DNA from 3 places in the Streptomyces sp. NPDC099050 genome. Region 2 is predicted to be linked to each of the others. Evidence: riboswitches for the same ligand, from Rfam matches in the RefSeq annotation. Region 2 holds a riboswitch; each other region holds the start of a gene.
What was found. A riboswitch is a leader RNA that binds a small molecule or an ion and turns the genes downstream of it on or off. The one in region 2 is predicted to bind thiamine pyrophosphate.
Positions count from the first base shown of each region.

Region 1: it holds a riboswitch for thiamine pyrophosphate, as region 2 does, so the genes downstream of both, ACIQV3_RS13955 (thiamine ABC transporter substrate binding subunit) here and thiO (glycine oxidase ThiO) in region 2, are expected to answer to the same signal.
Region 3: it holds a riboswitch for thiamine pyrophosphate, as region 2 does, so the genes downstream of both, thiC (phosphomethylpyrimidine synthase ThiC) here and thiO (glycine oxidase ThiO) in region 2, are expected to answer to the same signal.

Region 1 covers NZ_JBIWAE010000007.1:29,858-35,470, reverse strand. The annotation lists gene pyrH (UMP kinase) at 152-931, shown strand; gene frr (ribosome recycling factor) at 982-1,539, shown strand; gene ACIQV3_RS13965 (phosphatidate cytidylyltransferase) at 1,539-2,618, shown strand; gene rlmN (23S rRNA (adenine(2503)-C(2))-methyltransferase RlmN) at 2,712-3,824, shown strand; TPP riboswitch at 3,886-3,994, shown strand; gene ACIQV3_RS13955 (thiamine ABC transporter substrate binding subunit) at 4,079-5,191, shown strand; gene ACIQV3_RS13950 (ABC transporter permease) at 5,251-5,613, shown strand, end outside.
Region 2 covers NZ_JBIWAE010000002.1:234,753-240,365, reverse strand. The annotation lists gene metF (methylenetetrahydrofolate reductase [NAD(P)H]) at 1-542, opposite strand, end outside; gene thiE (thiamine phosphate synthase) at 708-1,358, opposite strand; gene ACIQV3_RS04085 (Rv2175c family DNA-binding protein) at 1,459-1,824, opposite strand; gene ACIQV3_RS04080 (NAD(P)/FAD-dependent oxidoreductase) at 1,966-3,210, opposite strand; TPP riboswitch at 3,348-3,460, shown strand; gene thiO (glycine oxidase ThiO) at 3,458-4,693, shown strand; gene thiS (sulfur carrier protein ThiS) at 4,690-4,890, shown strand; gene ACIQV3_RS04065 (thiazole synthase) at 4,896-5,613, shown strand, end outside.
Region 3 covers NZ_JBIWAE010000005.1:167,900-173,512, forward strand. The annotation lists gene ACIQV3_RS10960 (IclR family transcriptional regulator) at 1-731, shown strand, start outside; gene ACIQV3_RS10965 (SsgA family sporulation/cell division regulator) at 829-1,278, shown strand; gene ACIQV3_RS10970 (YibE/F family protein) at 1,505-2,920, opposite strand; TPP riboswitch at 2,993-3,137, shown strand; gene thiC (phosphomethylpyrimidine synthase ThiC) at 3,132-4,919, shown strand; gene ACIQV3_RS10980 (glycosyltransferase) at 5,032-5,613, opposite strand, start outside.

The sequences.
Region 1 (5,613 bases), on a different contig from region 2:
CGCGACGGACACCGGACCCCGGTAGGGTCTGAAGCAGTCGCCCGCGTTCGCGCAGGGCGACCGCAGATCTGACGAGGAGGCCATTGCCGCAGAGGGAACCGCGAGGACCCACCGGCAATGGCCTTCTTCGTATGTGCACGAGGAGATCTCCATGAATCAGGGCGTGGACACCCACACCGCTTCCGACGACAAGAGCGACCAGGACAAGAAGGGCCGCCGCTTCATGCTGAAGCTGTCGGGCGAGGCCTTCTCCGGTGGCGGAGGACTCGGCGTCGACCCCGACGTGGTCCACGCCATCGCCCGCGAGATCGCCGCGGTGGTCCGCGACGGCGCGGAGATCGCGATCGTGATCGGCGGTGGCAACTTCTTCCGCGGCGCCGAACTCCAGCAGCGCGGCATGGACCGGGCCCGGTCCGACTACATGGGCATGCTCGGCACCGTCATGAACTGCCTCGCCCTCCAGGACTTCCTGGAGAAGGAAGGCATCGACTCCCGCGTCCAGACGGCCATCACCATGGGCCAGGTCGCCGAGCCGTACATCCCGCTGCGCGCCGTGCGCCACCTGGAGAAGGGCCGCGTCGTCATCTTCGGCGCCGGCATGGGCATGCCCTACTTCTCCACCGACACCACGGCCGCCCAGCGCGCCCTGGAGATCGACGCGGAAGCCCTGCTCATGGGCAAGAACGGCGTCGACGGGGTCTACGACTCCGACCCGAAGAAGAACCCGGACGCGGTGAAGTTCGACGCGCTGGAGTACAGCGAGGTGCTGTCGCGCGACCTCAAGGTCGCCGATGCCACCGCCATCACGCTGTGCCGCGACAACAAGCTGCCCATTCTGGTCTTCGAGCTGCTCGCCGAGGGCAATATCGCGCGAGCCGTCAAGGGTGAGAAGATCGGCACGCTCGTGAGCGACCAGGGCACCCGGGCCTGAGCAGGCCCCGTCCGCCTGAACCATCCATTTCTGACATGCAGGAGCACGTGGTGACCGAAGAGATCCTCCTCGAGGCCGAGGAGAAGATGGAAAAGGCCGTCGTCGTCGCCAAGGAAGACTTCGCCGCGATTCGCACCGGCCGTGCGCACCCGGCGATGTTCAACAAGATCGTGGCGGAGTACTACGGCGCCATCACGCCCATCAACCAGCTCGCCTCCTTCTCGGTCCCCGAGCCGCGCATGGCGATCGTGACCCCGTTCGACAAGAGCGCCCTGCGCAACATCGAGACGGCCATCCGCGACTCCGACCTGGGCGTCAACCCCAGCAACGACGGCAGCATCATCCGGGTGACCTTCCCCGAGCTGACGCAGGACCGCCGCAAGGAGTACATCAAGGTCGCGCGCACCAAGGCCGAGGACTCCAAGGTGTCGATCCGCGCCATTCGCCGCAAGGCGAAGGACGCCCTCGACAAGCTCGTCAAGGACAAGGAAGCCGGCGAGGACGAGGTGCGCCGCGCGGAGAAGGAGCTCGACGACACCACCGCGAAGTACGTCGCGCAGGTGGACGAGCTGCTCAAGCACAAGGAAGCCGAGCTCCTCGAAGTCTGATGAACGACACTTCCTGGCAGCCGGAGCCGGTTCCGGCGGGTCCTGCCTACGATGCGCTGGTGGGCCCGCACACTCGGCCCATGCCCATCGTGCCCGATGCCGCCGGCCGTGACTTCGACGACCGGGAAGCACGCGATCGGGGGGCCGCCGCTGACGGCGGCCCCCTCTTCCGCGCCGATACACCGCCGCAGGAGCCCATGCCCAGCCCCCCGCCGACCCCGCCTTCGCCGGCACCGCAGGACGCCTCGCCCCCGCCTCAGAAGAAGCGGGCCGGGCGGGACCTGCGGGCGGCCATAGGGGTCGGAGTGGGCCTCGGCGCGGTGATCTTCGCCTCGCTGCTCATCGTCAAGGCGGTCTTCGTCGGCGTCGTCGTCGTGGCGGTCGTCGTCGGCCTGTGGGAGCTCACCTCCCGGCTGCGGGAGAAGAAGGGCATCAAGGCCCCGCTGGTCCCGCTCGCCATCGGCGGCGCGGCCATGGTCATCGCCGGATTCGTCCGCGGGGCCGAGGGTGCCTGGGTGGCCATGGCGCTGACGGTGCTGGCGGTGCTCGTCTGGCGGATGACCGAGCCGCCCGAGGACTACCTCCGGGACGTCACGGCGGGCGCCTTCGCGGCGTTCTACGTGCCTTTCCTGGCCACCTTCGTCGCGATGCTACTCAGGGCCGACGACGGGCCGCAGCGGGTGATCACCTTCCTGCTCCTGACCGTGGTCAGCGACACCGGGGCCTACGCGGTGGGGTGGCGCTTCGGCAAGACCAAGCTCGCCCCGCGCATCAGCCCGGGAAAGACCCGCGAGGGGCTCTTCGGCGCGGTGGCCTTCGCGATGGGCGCCGGCGCGCTGTGCATGGAGTTCCTGATCGACGGGGGCGTCTGGTGGCAGGGCCTGGTGCTCGGCTTCGCCGTCGCCGTCAGCGCCACGCTCGGTGACCTCGGGGAATCCATGATCAAGCGGGATCTCGGGATCAAGGACATGGGCACGCTGCTGCCGGGCCACGGCGGCATCATGGACCGGCTGGACTCCCTGCTCCCGACGGCCCCGGTGGTCTGGCTGCTGCTGGCGCTGTTCGTCGGCACCGGCTGACCTGCGAAAAGGCGCCCGTACAGGCGGGGCGGTTACTCTTGAAAGGCGCGCTGCTTCTGCGGCGCGCCTTTCGTCTTACAAGGAGTACCTGCCATGGCCCGCCCTGTCCCGGGAGAGCTCACTTTCGTCGCCCCTCGTGGAGCGAAGAAGCCGCCCCGGCACCTCGCCGACCTCACGCCCGAGGAGCGCCGGGAGGCCGTCGCCGCGATCGGTGAGAAGCCGTTCCGGGCCAAGCAGCTCTCCCAGCACTACTTCGCCCGGTACGCGCACGACCCGGCCGAGTGGACCGACATCCCCGCCGCGTCCCGCGAGAAGCTCCAGCAGGAGCTGCTGCCGGACCTGATGAACGTCCTGCGGCACATCTCGTGCGACGACGACACCACCCGCAAGACCCTGTGGAAGCTGCACGACGGCACGCTCGTCGAGTCGGTGCTGATGCGTTACCCGGACCGGGTCACCATGTGCATCTCCTCGCAGGCCGGCTGCGGCATGAACTGCCCGTTCTGCGCCACCGGCCAGGCCGGTCTGGACCGCAACCTGTCGACGGCCGAGATCGTCCACCAGATCGTCGACGGCATGCGCGCCCTGCGCGACGGCGAGGTCCCCGGCGGGCCCGCCCGGCTGTCGAACATCGTCTTCATGGGCATGGGCGAGCCGCTCGCCAACTACAACCGCGTCGTCGGCGCCATCCGCCGCCTGACCGACCCGGAGCCCGACGGCCTGGGCCTGTCGCAGCGCGGCATCACGGTCTCCACCGTGGGCCTGGTCCCGGCGATGCTGCGCTTCTCCGACGAGGGCTTCAAGTGCCGCCTCGCCGTCTCCCTGCACGCCCCGGACGACGAGCTGCGCGACACCCTGGTCCCCGTGAACACCCGCTGGAACGTCCGCGAGGTGCTCGGCGCGGCCTGGGAGTACGCGGAGAAGTCCGGCCGCCGGATCTCCATCGAGTACGCCCTGATCCGCGACATCAACGACCAGGCCTGGCGCGGTGACCTGCTCGGCAGGCTGCTCAAGGGCAAGCGCGTGCACGTCAACCTGATCCCGCTGAACCCGACGCCGGGCTCGAAGTGGACCGCCTCGCGGCCCGAGGACGAGAAGGCCTTCGTCGAGGCCATCGCCCGCCACGGAGTGCCGGTGACCGTACGCGACACCCGTGGCCAGGAGATCGACGGCGCGTGCGGCCAGCTCGCCGCCTCGGAGCGCTGATTTCCGCCAATTGAGGTGGGCATTCGGCCGCGGGGTACCCTGTGGCCGAACAACCAATTTCATATTCCGACAGGGGAGCGCCACAGCGCTGAGAGTGCGGTAACCGTCACCGCAGACCCTCTGAACCTCGCCCCGGTCATTCGGGGTAGGAAGTTCGGTCATCACTCAAGCTGTTGCGCCCTGCCCGGCGTCCGCTCCACAGAGCGCCGGGCAGGGCCGCGTCTTCTCCTGGACATCCCAGGAGGAATGCACCAATGAGCACCACCAAGAAGATGGCGGGCGTCGCGCTCGCGGCCGCGCTCGGCGTCACCACGCTCAGCGCCTGCGGCGGCGACGCCAAGGACAAGTCCGCCGGGGCGTCCGACGCCCCGGCGTCCAAGTCCAGTACCGTCAAGACGATCACCCTCGTCTCGCACGACTCCTTCAACGTGACCGACACGGTCCTCAAGGAGTTCGAGCAGCAGAGCGGCTACACCGTCAAGGTCCTGAAGTCCGGCGACGCGGGCGCGGCACTGAACCAGGAGATCCTCACCAAGGGTTCCCCGCGCGGCGACGTCTTCTTCGGCGTGGACAACACGCTGCTGTCCCGGGCCCTCGACAACGGCATCTTCACGCCGTACGAGGCCAAGGGGCTGGCCGGCGTGAAGCCCGAGTTCGTGCTCGACAAGGAGCACCGGGTCACCCCGGTCGACTCCGGCGACATCTGCGTGAACTACGACAAGGCCTACTTCGCCGACAAGAAGCTCGCCCCGCCGCAGACGCTGGACGACCTGATCAAGCCGGAGTACAAGAACCTGCTGGTCACCGAGAACGCCACGACCTCCTCGCCCGGCCTCGGCTTCCTGCTCGCCTCCGTCGGCAAGTACGGCGACGAGGGCTGGAAGGACTACTGGAGCAAGCTGAAGGCCAACGGCGTCGAGGTCGTCGACGGCTGGGAGCAGGCCTACAACGAGCGCTTCTCCGGCTCGGCGGGCGGCAAGAAGGCCAAGGGCGACCGCCCGCTGGTCGTCTCCTACGCCTCCAGCCCGCCGGTCGAGGTCCTCTACGGCGAGCCGCAGCCGGCCGAGGCCCCGACGGGCGTCTCGACGGGCACGTGCTTCCGGCAGACCGAGTTCGCCGGTCTGCTCAAGGGCGCGAAGAACGAGGAGGGTGGCAAGGCGCTCCTGGACTTCCTGATCTCCAAGAAGTTCCAGGAGGACATGCCGCTCCAGATGTTCGTGAACCCGGTGACCAAGGACGCGGTGCTGCCCGAGCTGTTCACCAAGCACGGCGTGGTCATCGAGAAGCCCGAGACGGTCGCCCCGGAGGCCATCGCCAAGAACCGCGACCAGTGGGTCAAGGCGTGGACCACGCTCGTCGTGAAGTAGGACGGCCCCGTTCCGTACCGAAGGAGAGCGGGCGGGCCACGGCCGTCAGGCTCGGCCTGATGGCCGTGCCGCTCGTCTTCTTCGGGCTGTTCTTCGCGTACCCCGTGGCCGCGATCGTCGGGCGCGGGCTCAAGACCGACGCGGGCTGGCAGTTCGGCCGGATCGGCGAGGTGCTGGCCCGGCCCGACATCGGCGACGTGCTCTGGTTCACCACCTGGCAGGCGCTCGCGTCCACGGCGCTCACGCTCCTGATCGCGCTCCCCGGCGCGTACGTCTTCGCGCGCTTCGAGTTCCCCGGCAAACAACTGCTGCGGGCGCTCGTGACGGTGCCGTTCGTCCTGCCGACGGTCGTGGTCGGCACCGCCTTCCTCGCGCTCGTGGGGCGGAACGGTCTGCTGGACGAGGTGTGGGGGATCCGCCTC
Region 2 (5,613 bases):
CACTTGTCCACGAAGTGCCGGATGTCCGTGTCCCAGTCCGAGGAGCGCGGGTGCATCTCGGGGAAGGCCGCGACGCCGACGCAGAAGTCGCCGGACTCCTTGACCAGCCGGACCAGGTCCGCCGCGTAGTGCACGCCCTCGGGGTGCGGCACCCACTCGCCCATGGGGTTGCCCGGCGGGTCTCCGCGCACGACGAGCATGTTCCGGATGCCCGCGTCGGCGAACTGTCCGATGACGTTGCGCAGCTCGGCGATCGAGTGATCGACGGCGGTGAGGTGCGCGACCGGGGTCAGCGTGGTGTCCGCGGCGATCTGCTCGGTGGCCCGGACGGTGCCGCCGCGGGTGGAGCCGCCGGCCCCGTAGGTGACGGAGACGAAGCTCGGTGCCACCGCCTCGACCCGGCGGAGCGCGTTCCAGAGGTTGCGCTCGCCCTTCTCCGTCTTGGGGGCCCAGAACTCGAAGGAGTACGAGCGCCCGGACGCGATGAGGTCGCGGACCGTGTGTGCACGGTCCGACCAGGTGGAAGAGGTACCAAAGGCCATACGGGGAGGTTAGACGCGGTCCGGTGTCCATCGAAGCGTTGTCCACGGATTGGACGCGGAAATGAGACGCCGGGGTGGTGCGGGTGCGGGTGTGGGTGTGGGTGTGGGTGCGGGTGTGGGCGGCCGGAGCCGCCCCTTGTCCCGTCCGCTGCCGCCCGGGGCGCGCTAGCCGAGCCGGGAGCGGACCCGCTTGGCGAGGTCGGCGGCGGCGGCGCCGGGGTCGGAGGCCTCCGTGAGGGCCCGTACGACCACGACGCGGGAGGCGCCGGCGTCCAGGACCTCGTCGAGATTCCCGGCGTCGATCCCGCCGATGGCGAACCACGGCCGGTCCTGGGCGAGGGAGGCCGCGTGCCGGACGAGGCCGAGGCCGGGGGCGAACCGGCCGGGCTTGGTGGGGGTGGGCCAGCAGGGGCCGGTGCAGAAGTAGTCCACGCCGGGCTCGGCGGCGGCCGCGTCGACCTCCGCCTCGGAGTGGCAGGAGCGGCCGATCAGGACCTCCCGGCCCAGGATGGCGCGGGCGGCGGGCACCGGGATGTCGCCCTGCCCGAGGTGCAGCACGTCCGAGCCGATGGCGTGCGCGACGTCGGCCCGGTCGTTGACGGCGAGCAGCTTGCCGTGGCGGCGGGCCGCTTCGGCGAAGACCCGGAGGTGCTCCAGCTCCTCGCCCGCCTCCATGCCCTTGTCGCGCAGCTGGACGATGTCCACGCCGCCGGCGAGGACGGCGTCCAGGAACTCGGGGAGGTCGCCCTGCCGCTTGCGGGCGTCCGTGCACAGGTAGAGCCGGGCATCGGACAGCTGGGCGGCGATGGCGGACATGGGTACCCCCGGGGTGATGTGTCGTACGGGCGTCCGGACGTACGTACGCGGTGTGCGGGACCCGGACGGGCCCGCACACCGCGTGCACGGCGGATTCAGGTCAGAGGGCGAGCGCCTGAGCGCGGCGCTTCACCTCCGTGCCGCGATTCTCGCTCAGTGCCTGCACGGGGGTGCCGGGCAGGGTCTCGTCGGCGGTGAAGAGCCACTCCAGGATCTCCGCGTCGGTGAAGCGGTCGTCGCGGAGCACGGTCAGCAGGCCGACCAGCCCCTTGACGATCTTGTCCCCGTCGATGAAGGCCGCGGGGACCTGGAGGGAGCGGTTCTCGCCGCGGCGCACCGCGAGCAGCTGCCCTTCCTTGACCAGCTGGCGAACCTTGGTCACTTCGATGTCGAGCATCTCCGCGATGTCGGGGAGGTACAGCCAGGCGGGAACAAGGGCATCGATCTTTGCGTCAATCTCGGTCACGAGCACAAGCCTGCCATCTCGGACTGGCTGCCGGTACCCGAGCGACCCCGTCCGGGGACCCGGAGCCCCGCCGAGCGGGGCCGGAGACGGCCCGAGCGGGCCGGGAATCGGCCTGGGCGGGCCCGGCCCGGCCTCGGCGGGTCAGGTCGACGTCGACTTCAGGGCGGTCCCCGGGTCCGCGACCTTCGCCGGGTTCAGCAGCGCGCCCGACTCGATGAGGCGCCGGCCCTGCGCCAGGTCGCGCGGGCGGCCCACCGCGAGGACCGCGGCCAGCCGGCCCTCCCGCAGCCAGCACACCGACCAGGTGTCGTCCGCCGGGTCGCCGCGCCACACCATCGCGTCCGCGGAGCCGTGGTGCCCCGCGTACTGCACGAAGCGGCCGAACTGCTCCGACCAGAAGTACGGGACCGGGTCGTAGACCTGCTCCCCGGAGCCACCGGCGAGGATGTCCGCCGCGACCACCCGGGGCCCCTGGAGCGCGTTGTCCCAGTGGTGCACCAGCAGCCGCGACCCGTAGCGCCCCGACGGGAACGAGGCGCAGTCTCCCACCGCGTACACCCCGGGCACCGAGGTGCGCAGCCGCTCGTCGGCGACCACCGCCCCGTCCGGGCCGAGCTCCACGCCGGACCCCGCCAGCCATCCGGTGGCCGGCCGGGCGCCGATGCCCACCACCACCGCCCCGGCCGGCAGCGCCCGCCCGTCGGCCAGCAGGACCCGGCCCGGCTCCACGGAGGCCACCCGCGCGCCCGTCAGCAGCTCGGCGCCCGCCTGGGCGTACCAGCGCCCCATCGGCTCGGCGACCTCCGCGGGCAGCGCGCCCGCCAGGACCCGGTCGGCCGCCTCGACCACCGTCACCGCGCAGCCCGCCTCGCGGGCGGCGGTGGCGAACTCCGCCCCGATCCACCCGGCCCCGACCACCACCACCGCCGCGCCGGCCGCCAGTACGGGCCGCAGCCGGGCCGCGTCGTCCAGGGTGCGCAGCAAGTGCACCCCCGGGACGCCCTCCGCGCCGGGCAGGGTCAGCGGGAGGGCGCCGGTCGCCAGCACGAGGACCTCGTACGGGACCGGGCCGGCCCCGGTGTCCACTTCCTGGTCGGCGGCCCGCAGCCCGGTGACCTCGACCCCCAGGCGGAGCTCGATGCCGAGCTCCTCGAAGTCGACGTCGAAGGCCGAGTCCTCCGCCTTGCCGAGGAGCACCGCCTTGGACAGCGGGGGCCGGTCGTAGGGCTGGTGGGGTTCGGCTCCCAGCAGGGTGACGGGGCCGGCCCAGCCCTGTTCCCGGAGGGCGACCGCGGTCTGGACCCCGGCCATCCCGGCACCGACGATCACCACGCCGCGCCGAGTGTCTTGCGCCTGCTGCGTCTGCTGTTGCGTCTGCTCGCTCACGCGGCCCAGCCTAATCAACTGACGATCCGTCAGGAATAGCGGGCGGGAACCTACCCGGGGACCGGGCGGGGTTCGGGCGGGGACCGCCTCCGGGGAGGCAGCCTTACCGGCCGTCGGCCTCACCGTTACTCTGGCACGGAACCTATCGCGGGAGTCCGGGCGTACCGGGCTGAGAGGGAGGCTGGCCGGCCTCCGACCGTACGAACCTGATCCGGGTCATGCCGGCGAAGGGAGGGGCTGGACGCCCATGCATTCATCCAGGAACGGCCGGAGTCCCGGCCACGACGTCCTCGTCATCGGGGGCGGCATCATCGGTCTGGTCACCGCCTGGCGGGCGGCCCGGCGCGGGCTGCGCACCGCACTGGCCGATCCGGCCCCCGGCGGCGGCGCCGCCCAGGTCGCGGCCGGCATGCTGGCCGCCGTCACCGAGCTGCACTACGGCGAGGAGACCCTGCTCGGGCTCAACCTCGCCTCCGCCGCCCGCTACCCCCATTTCGCGGCCGAGCTCGCCGAAGCCAGCGGCGGGATGGACATCGGCTACCGCGCCTGCGGCACCCTCGCCGTCGCCCTCGACGCCGACGACCGGCTGCACCTGCGCGAGCTGCACGCCCTCCAGCGCCGCTGCGGCCTGGAGTCCGAGTGGCTGACCGGCCGCGAGTGCCGCCGCCTGGAGCCGATGCTGGCTCCGGGCGTGCGCGGCGGCCTGCGCGTGGACGGCGACCACCAGGTCGATCCCCGCCGCCTCGCGGCCGCCCTGCTGGCCGCCTGCGAACGGGCCGGCGTCTCCCTGCACCGCGCCGGAGCGGCCCGGCTGCTGACCGCCGCCGACCGGGCCTGCGGCGCGGTCCTCGACGACGCGGACGGTACGGAGCTGCGCGCCGACCAGGTGGTGCTGGCCGCGGGCTCGCTCAGCGGCCGGCTGGACGGCGTACCGCCCGAGGCCGTGGCCCCCGTACGGCCGGTGAAGGGTCAGGTGCTGCGCCTCGCGGTGCCACCGTCCTACGCGCCGTTCCTGTCGCGGACCGTACGGGCCGTGGTGCGCGGCAGCCACGTGTACCTCGTCCCCCGCGAGAACGGCGAACTCGTCCTCGGCGCCACCAGCGAGGAACTCGGCTGGGACACCACGGTCACCGCGGGCGGGGTCTACGAACTCCTGCGCGACGCCCACGAACTGGTACCCGGGATCACCGAACTCCCCCTGGTGGAGACCCGGGCCGGACTGCGGCCCGGTTCGCCGGACAACGCCCCCCTCCTCGGCCCGACCGAACTCCCGGGGCTGCACCTGGCCACCGGGCACTACCGCAACGGCGTCCTGCTGACCCCGCTGACCGGGGACGTGATGGCGGACCTGCTGACCACCGGCGAACTCCCGGAGATCGCCCGCCCCTTCACCCCGCGCCGCTTCGCCGCCACCTCCACTGCCGCCTCCACTGCCGCCTCCCCCGGCACGTCCACCCTCACGCGACAGGAGTCGTTCGCATGACCATTTCCGTCAACGGCGAGCCGCACGAGATCGCGGACGGGACCATGCTCGCCGCCGTGGTCGCCACCCTCACCGAGGCCACCAAGGGGGTCGCGGCCGCCCTCAACGAGACCGTGGTGCCGCGCGGCCAGTGGCCTTACACCTCCGTGACCGACGGCGACCGCGTCGAGGTCCTCACCGCGGTCCAGGGGGGCTGAGCACCATGGCGGACGACCTGTTCACCCTGGGCGGCCGGACCTTCTCCTCGCGCCTGATCATGGGCACCGGCGGAGCCCCGAGCCTGGACATCCTGGAACGGGCGCTGGTCGCGTCCGGCACCGAACTCACCACGGTCGCGATGCGGCGCCTCGACCCGACGGTCCAGGGCTCGGTCCTGTCCGTCCTGAACCGCCTGGGCATCGCCGTCCTCCCCAACACCGCGGGCTGCTTCACGGCGGGCGAGGCCGTACTGACGGCCCGGCTGGCCCGGGAGGCCCTCGGCACGGACTGGATCAAACTGGAGGTCGTCGCGGACGAGCGCACCCTCCTGCCGGACGGCATCGAACTGCTCGACGCCGCCGAGACCCTGGTCGACGAGGGCTTCACGGTCCTCCCCTACACGAACGACGACCCGGTCCTCGCCCGCAAACTGGAGGACGTGGGCTGCGCGGCGATCATGCCGCTCGGATCCCCGATCGGGTCCGGCATGGGCATCCGCAACCCGCACAACTTCGAGCTGATCACCGAGCGGGCCGGGGTCCCGGTCATCCTGGACGCGGGCGCCGGAACGGCCTCGGACGTGGCCCTGGCCATGGAACTGGGCTGCGCGGCGGTCATGCTCGCCTCGGCGGTGACCCGGGCGCAGCTCCCCGTCCTGATGGCCGCGGCCATGCGGGACGCGGTATCGGCGGGCCGCCTGGCCCACCGCGCGGGCCGCATCC
Region 3 (5,613 bases), on a different contig from region 2:
GTTCGGTGCAGCGGGCACTGAGGCTGCTCGAAGCGGTGGGTTCCCATAGTGAGGGAGCCCCGGCGAAACAACTGGCGCGCGAGGCCGGGCTCCCGCTTCCCACCGCGTACCACCTGCTGCGCACCCTGACGCACGAGGGCTATCTGCGCCGGGAGAGCGGGGTCTTCGTCCTGGGGGACGCCGCCGGCCGGCTGGCCGGTGGGGGGCTTCAGCAGAAACGTCGCAGCATGATCCTCGACTCCCTCGCGCACTTCCGCGACGCGGTCGGGGCCCCCGTCTACTTCGCGGTCTACCGCGAGGGTGAAGTCGAGGTCGTGGGTGTCTCGGACACCCCGGCGCACCCTGCCTGCGAGGAATGGGCCGATTTCCGCGAGACCGGCCACGCGCACGCCATCGGGCAGTGCCTGCTGGGCCAGCTCGACGAGAAGACGCGCAAGGACTACTACGACCGGCATCCGGTCGAGGCCATCACCCAGTACACCGTGCGGGATCTACAGGCTCTGGAGCAGCGGATCGGCTCCATGGAGCGGATGCAGCCGGTGACCGAGCGGCAGGAGTACGCCCTGGGTACGGTGTGCGCGGCCATCCCGATCACGGCCGGCGACACCGCCGCGACCATGGCGATTTCTCTCCCTCTCCACCAGGAAAACCGATTGCTGTATGCGGTCGATCGGCTACGGAGTGAAGTAGGCGCGCTGTTGAGCACCCTCTCGTTCTCTATCAGTATCTGAAAACTCACTCCTTGTGATCTGCAAGCGCTTCCACCACTCTTGTCAAGAGGGCCTTGGGGGATCATTCCTGGCCACTTCCACTACAGCGGGGTAGGCAATGCGCGAGTCGGTACAGGCAGAGGTCATGATGAGCTTCCTCGTTTCCGAGGAGCTCTCGTTCCGGATTCCGGTGGAACTCCGGTACGACGCTCGTGACCCCTACGCGGTCCGCCTGACCTTCCACCTTCCCGGAGATGCGCCCGTCACCTGGGCGTTCGGCCGGGAGCTCCTTCTGGACGGCATCAACAAGCCGTGCGGTGACGGCGATGTCCACATCGCCCCGACCGATCCGGAGGAACTGTCCGATGTCCACATCCGGCTGCAGGTAGGCGCAGACCGGGCTCTCTTCCGTGCGAGCGCGGCGCCACTCGTGGCGTTCCTCGACCGCACCGACCGGATCGTCCCGCTCGGCCAGGAGCGCAACCTCGGGGACTTCGAGGAGAACCTCGACGAGGCGCTCGACAAGATCCTGGCGGAGTCGCAGCAGAACGAGCAGAACGCGGGCTGACCGCAGCCCGGCCGGACGCCTGCTGACCAGGGCGCGTCGGCACGCAGCGCGGCACGATCCGCATCAGCGAACCGCCTGCACCACCTGCACCACCTGTATCACCTGCATCACTACTCACCCATACGCACCACGGCTCAGCGTGCCGACGCGCTGAGCGCTCCACCCTGCCGTTCCTCACGACCGGCCGTGTGCGCGAACTGACCAGCCGCGCCCGCCGGTCCGCCATTCAGCGCTTGCGTCGCCGGCCCCGGCCGCCGCGGAGCGGCCCCGAGGCTGCTGCGGCCGCCGGGGATTCCGCGCGGTCGGCGGACACCACCAGCGCGGCCAGCGCCGTGGTCACGGGTACCGAGGCGACCAGTCCGATCGAGCCCACGAGGGTGCGTACGATCTCCTCCGCCACCAGCTCGCTGTTGGCCACCGCACCCATGCTGCTGTTCGCGATCGAGAACAGTAGGAGCAGGGGCAACGCCGCGCCCGCGTAAGCCAGTACCAGGGTGTTCACCACCGAGGCGATGTGGTCGCGTCCGATGCGGATGCCCGCCCGGTAGAGCCCGCGCGGGCCCATCGACGGGTCTGCCTGGTGGAGTTCCCAGACCGCCGAGGTCTGAGTGACGGTCACGTCGTCGAGTACGCCGAGCGATCCGATGATGACACCCGCAAGCAGCAAACCGCTCATGTCGATGTTCGGGTAGAGCCCGTGGATCAGCCCGGTGTTGTCGTCCGTGTTGCCGCTGAGGAACGCCCAGTCGATGAACAGGGAACCCAACAGGCCGATCAGCAGCAGCGAGATGATGGTGCCGAGGACCGCGACCGAGGTGCGGGCCGTCAACCCGTGGCACATGTAGAGGGCGATCAGCATGATCGCGCTGGCTCCGACCACGGCCACGACCAGCGGATTCGATCCCTGCAGGATCGCCGGGAGGATGAACAGGGTCAGCACCGCGAAGCTGACGACGAGGGCGATGAGCGCGAACAGCCCGCGCATCCGCCCGACGAGGACGACCGCGAGGGCGAAGATGCCGGCGAGCAGGGCCATCGGCAGCTTGCGGTTCACGTCGATCACGGAGTACTGGAGATCCCGGGGCGCGTCCGGGGCGTAGGCGACCACCACGTCCTGGCCGTCCGTCAACTGTCGTGGCGCGCCGGGCTGGAGGATCTCGAAGAACTCGCGGCCCTTGTCGGGGCCGCTGCCGACCCTGATGGTGGCCTTCTTGCAGTCGCCGGTCTGCGAGGCGAGGGCCTCGCGCCCCTCGGGGGTGGAGGTGTCGCCGGTGGCGGGCACCTGGGCGGCGTTCACGGATTTGCAGTCGACCTGCTGGAGCGCGACGACCGTTCCCTGCTGGGTCTGCCGGTCGAAGCCCACTCCGGTGCGCGCGTGGTCCGGCGCGCCACCGGGCCAGAGCACCACCATGCCGATCACGACGGCGGCGGCGAAGGGGATAAGGACGGCCGCGATCACCTTGCGCAGGTGCTTCGAGACGGGGGCCGCCGGGCCGTGGCTGTGCGTGTGGCCGTGGGAGTGTCCGGGAGCGCGGTCGGGCGAGTGGCCGGGGTCGGCGTGCGCGTGGCCCGCGTGGCCGGTGTGGTCGGCGTGACCGGCGGGATCCGTGGGGTCAGTGGGGGGCTGCGGCGAGGACGTCACTGGCTGATCATCGCAACAGATGAGGGGGCCCACTGTTCAGCACGCCACACATGACGCTAGCGTGGGGGCTACTTTGCACAACGCGGGAGCTCGGAGCACCGGGCTGAGAGGGCGCTGATCACCGTTCGCATTCGAATATGCGTACGGGAGGAGGCTGCGTCGACCGCCGAACCTGTTACCGGGTAATGCCGGCGTAGGGAGATTAGGTCTCATGACCATTCAGGACGCACGCACGCCTGCCGTCAGCCAGGACGCCGACGGCCAGACCGAGCGCCAGCCCGGCTGGCACAAGGGGTACGTGGCGGGCTCCCGCCCCGACCTCCGGGTGCCGGTTCGTCAGGTCCACCTCACCAACGGCAAGGACGTGACGCTCTACGACACGTCCGGTCCGTACACCGACCCGCAGATCGAGACCGACGTGCGCCGGGGCCTGCCGCCGCTGCGCGAGAACTGGATCATCAGTCGCGGTGACACCGAGGAGTACGCGGGCCGCCCCGTGCGCCCCGAGGACGACGGCATCAAGCACACCTCTCCGCGCGGTGGCCTCAAGAACCTCGACGCGGTCTTCCCTGGCCGTCCGCGCCAGCCCCGCCGCGGCCGTGGCGGCGCCGCGGTCACGCAGCTCGCGTACGCCCGCCGGGGCGAGATCACCCCGGAGATGGAGTACGTCGCGATCCGCGAGAACGTCTCCCCCGAGGTCGTCCGCGAGGAGATCGCCGCAGGTCGCGCGGTCATGCCGGTCAACGTGAACCACCCCGAGATCGAGCCGATGATCATCGGCAAGCGGTTCCTGGTGAAGGTCAACGCCAACATCGGCAACTCCGCGGTCACCTCCTCGATCGAGGAGGAGGTGGACAAGATGACCTGGGCGACCAAGTGGGGCGCCGACACGGTCATGGACCTCTCCACCGGCCGCAACATCCACACCACCCGCGAATGGGTGCTGCGCAACTCCCCCGTGCCGATCGGCACCGTGCCGCTGTACCAGGCGCTGGAGAAGGTCGACGGCCGCGCCGAGGACCTGACCTGGGAGATCTACAAGGACACGATCATCGAGCAGGCCGAGCAGGGCGTCGACTACATGACGGTCCACGCCGGCGTGCTGCTGTCGTACGTGCCGCTGACCGCCCGCCGCAAGACCGGCATCGTCTCGCGCGGTGGCTCGATCATGGCCGCCTGGTGCCTGGCGCACCACAAGGAGAACTTCCTCTACACGAACTTCGAGGAGCTCTGCGAGATCCTCGCCGCGTACGACGTGACGTACTCGCTGGGTGACGGCCTGCGCCCCGGTTCGATCGCGGACGCGAACGACGCCGCGCAGTTCGCGGAGCTGAAGACGCTGGGCGAGCTGAACACGATCGCCAAGCGCCACAACGTGCAGACGATGATCGAGGGCCCCGGGCACGTCCCGATGCACAAGATCAAGGAGAACATCGACCTCCAGCAGGAGATCTGTGAGGAGGCGCCGTTCTACACGCTCGGCCCGCTGACCACCGACGTCGCGCCCGCGTACGACCACATCACCTCGGGCATCGGTGCCGCGATGATCGCCTGGTGGGGCACCGCGATGCTCTGCTACGTCACCCCCAAGGAGCACCTGGGCCTGCCGAACCGCGACGACGTGAAGACCGGTGTCATCACGTACAAGATCGCGGCCCACGCGGCGGACCTGGCCAAGGGCCACCCGGGTGCCCAGGAGTGGGACGACGCCCTGTCGGACGCGCGCTTCGAGTTCCGCTGGGAGGACCAGTTCAACCTGGCCCTCGACCCGGACACGGCCCGTGAGTTCCACGACGAGACCCTCCCGGCCGAGCCGGCCAAGACCGCGCACTTCTGCTCCATGTGCGGTCCGAAGTTCTGCTCGATGAAGATCTCCCAGGACATCCGCCGCCAGCACGGTGGCGACCTGGGTGCCGAGGAGATCGAGGCGGGCATGGCGGAGAAGTCCGCCGAGTTCGCCGCCGCGGGCAACCGCGTGTACCTGCCGCTGGCGGACTGACCCCCCGCCCAGGCACACGACGGCGGCCCGCGACACCGAGGGGGGAGTCGCGGGCCGCCGTCGCCTACGTCGTTTCAGCCCGGGGCGGGCAGGTACCGGTCCGGGCGGACGGTCAGGCGAAGGTCCGGGAGCCCACGCCCAGCTTGCGCCGCGCGAATTCGAGGTTCGCGAGGACCCGGTCCTGCTGGTCGTCGGGCAGCCTGCCGTCCTGGAGCAGCAGTTCGCAGCAGTCCAGGGACTCCCGGTACTCGCCGGCCCAGTAGGCGGCCACCGCGAGTTCGTCGAGTGCGCGCCAGTCGTGCCACGCGAACTCGACGAAGAGGATGTCGTCCGGGCGCGGCACCCTCACGGCCTGCCGGGCGAACAGGTAGGCGAGGGGCCAGCGGCTTTCGAGGCGGCAGAGCCGGGCGAGGTCCCCGAGCGCCTCGACGCGTGAGGGGCGGCTCTCGTGCGCGCGGAGGTAGCGGTCCAGCACCTCGGCCGACGGCCTGTCCAGGGCGACCGCGAGCCGTGCGGCGTAGAGCCGGGCGCAGTAGGTCTCCTCGGCCCAGCCGCCCATGGCGACCCGGCGGTCGTAGGCGTCGAGGGCCTTCTCGGGCTCGCCCGCGTCGCGCCAGCTCTGGGCCAGGTAGAACGCGTAACGGGTGTTGTCGGGTTCCTTCGCGAGGCCTTCGGTGAGGACTCCCGCATCGCG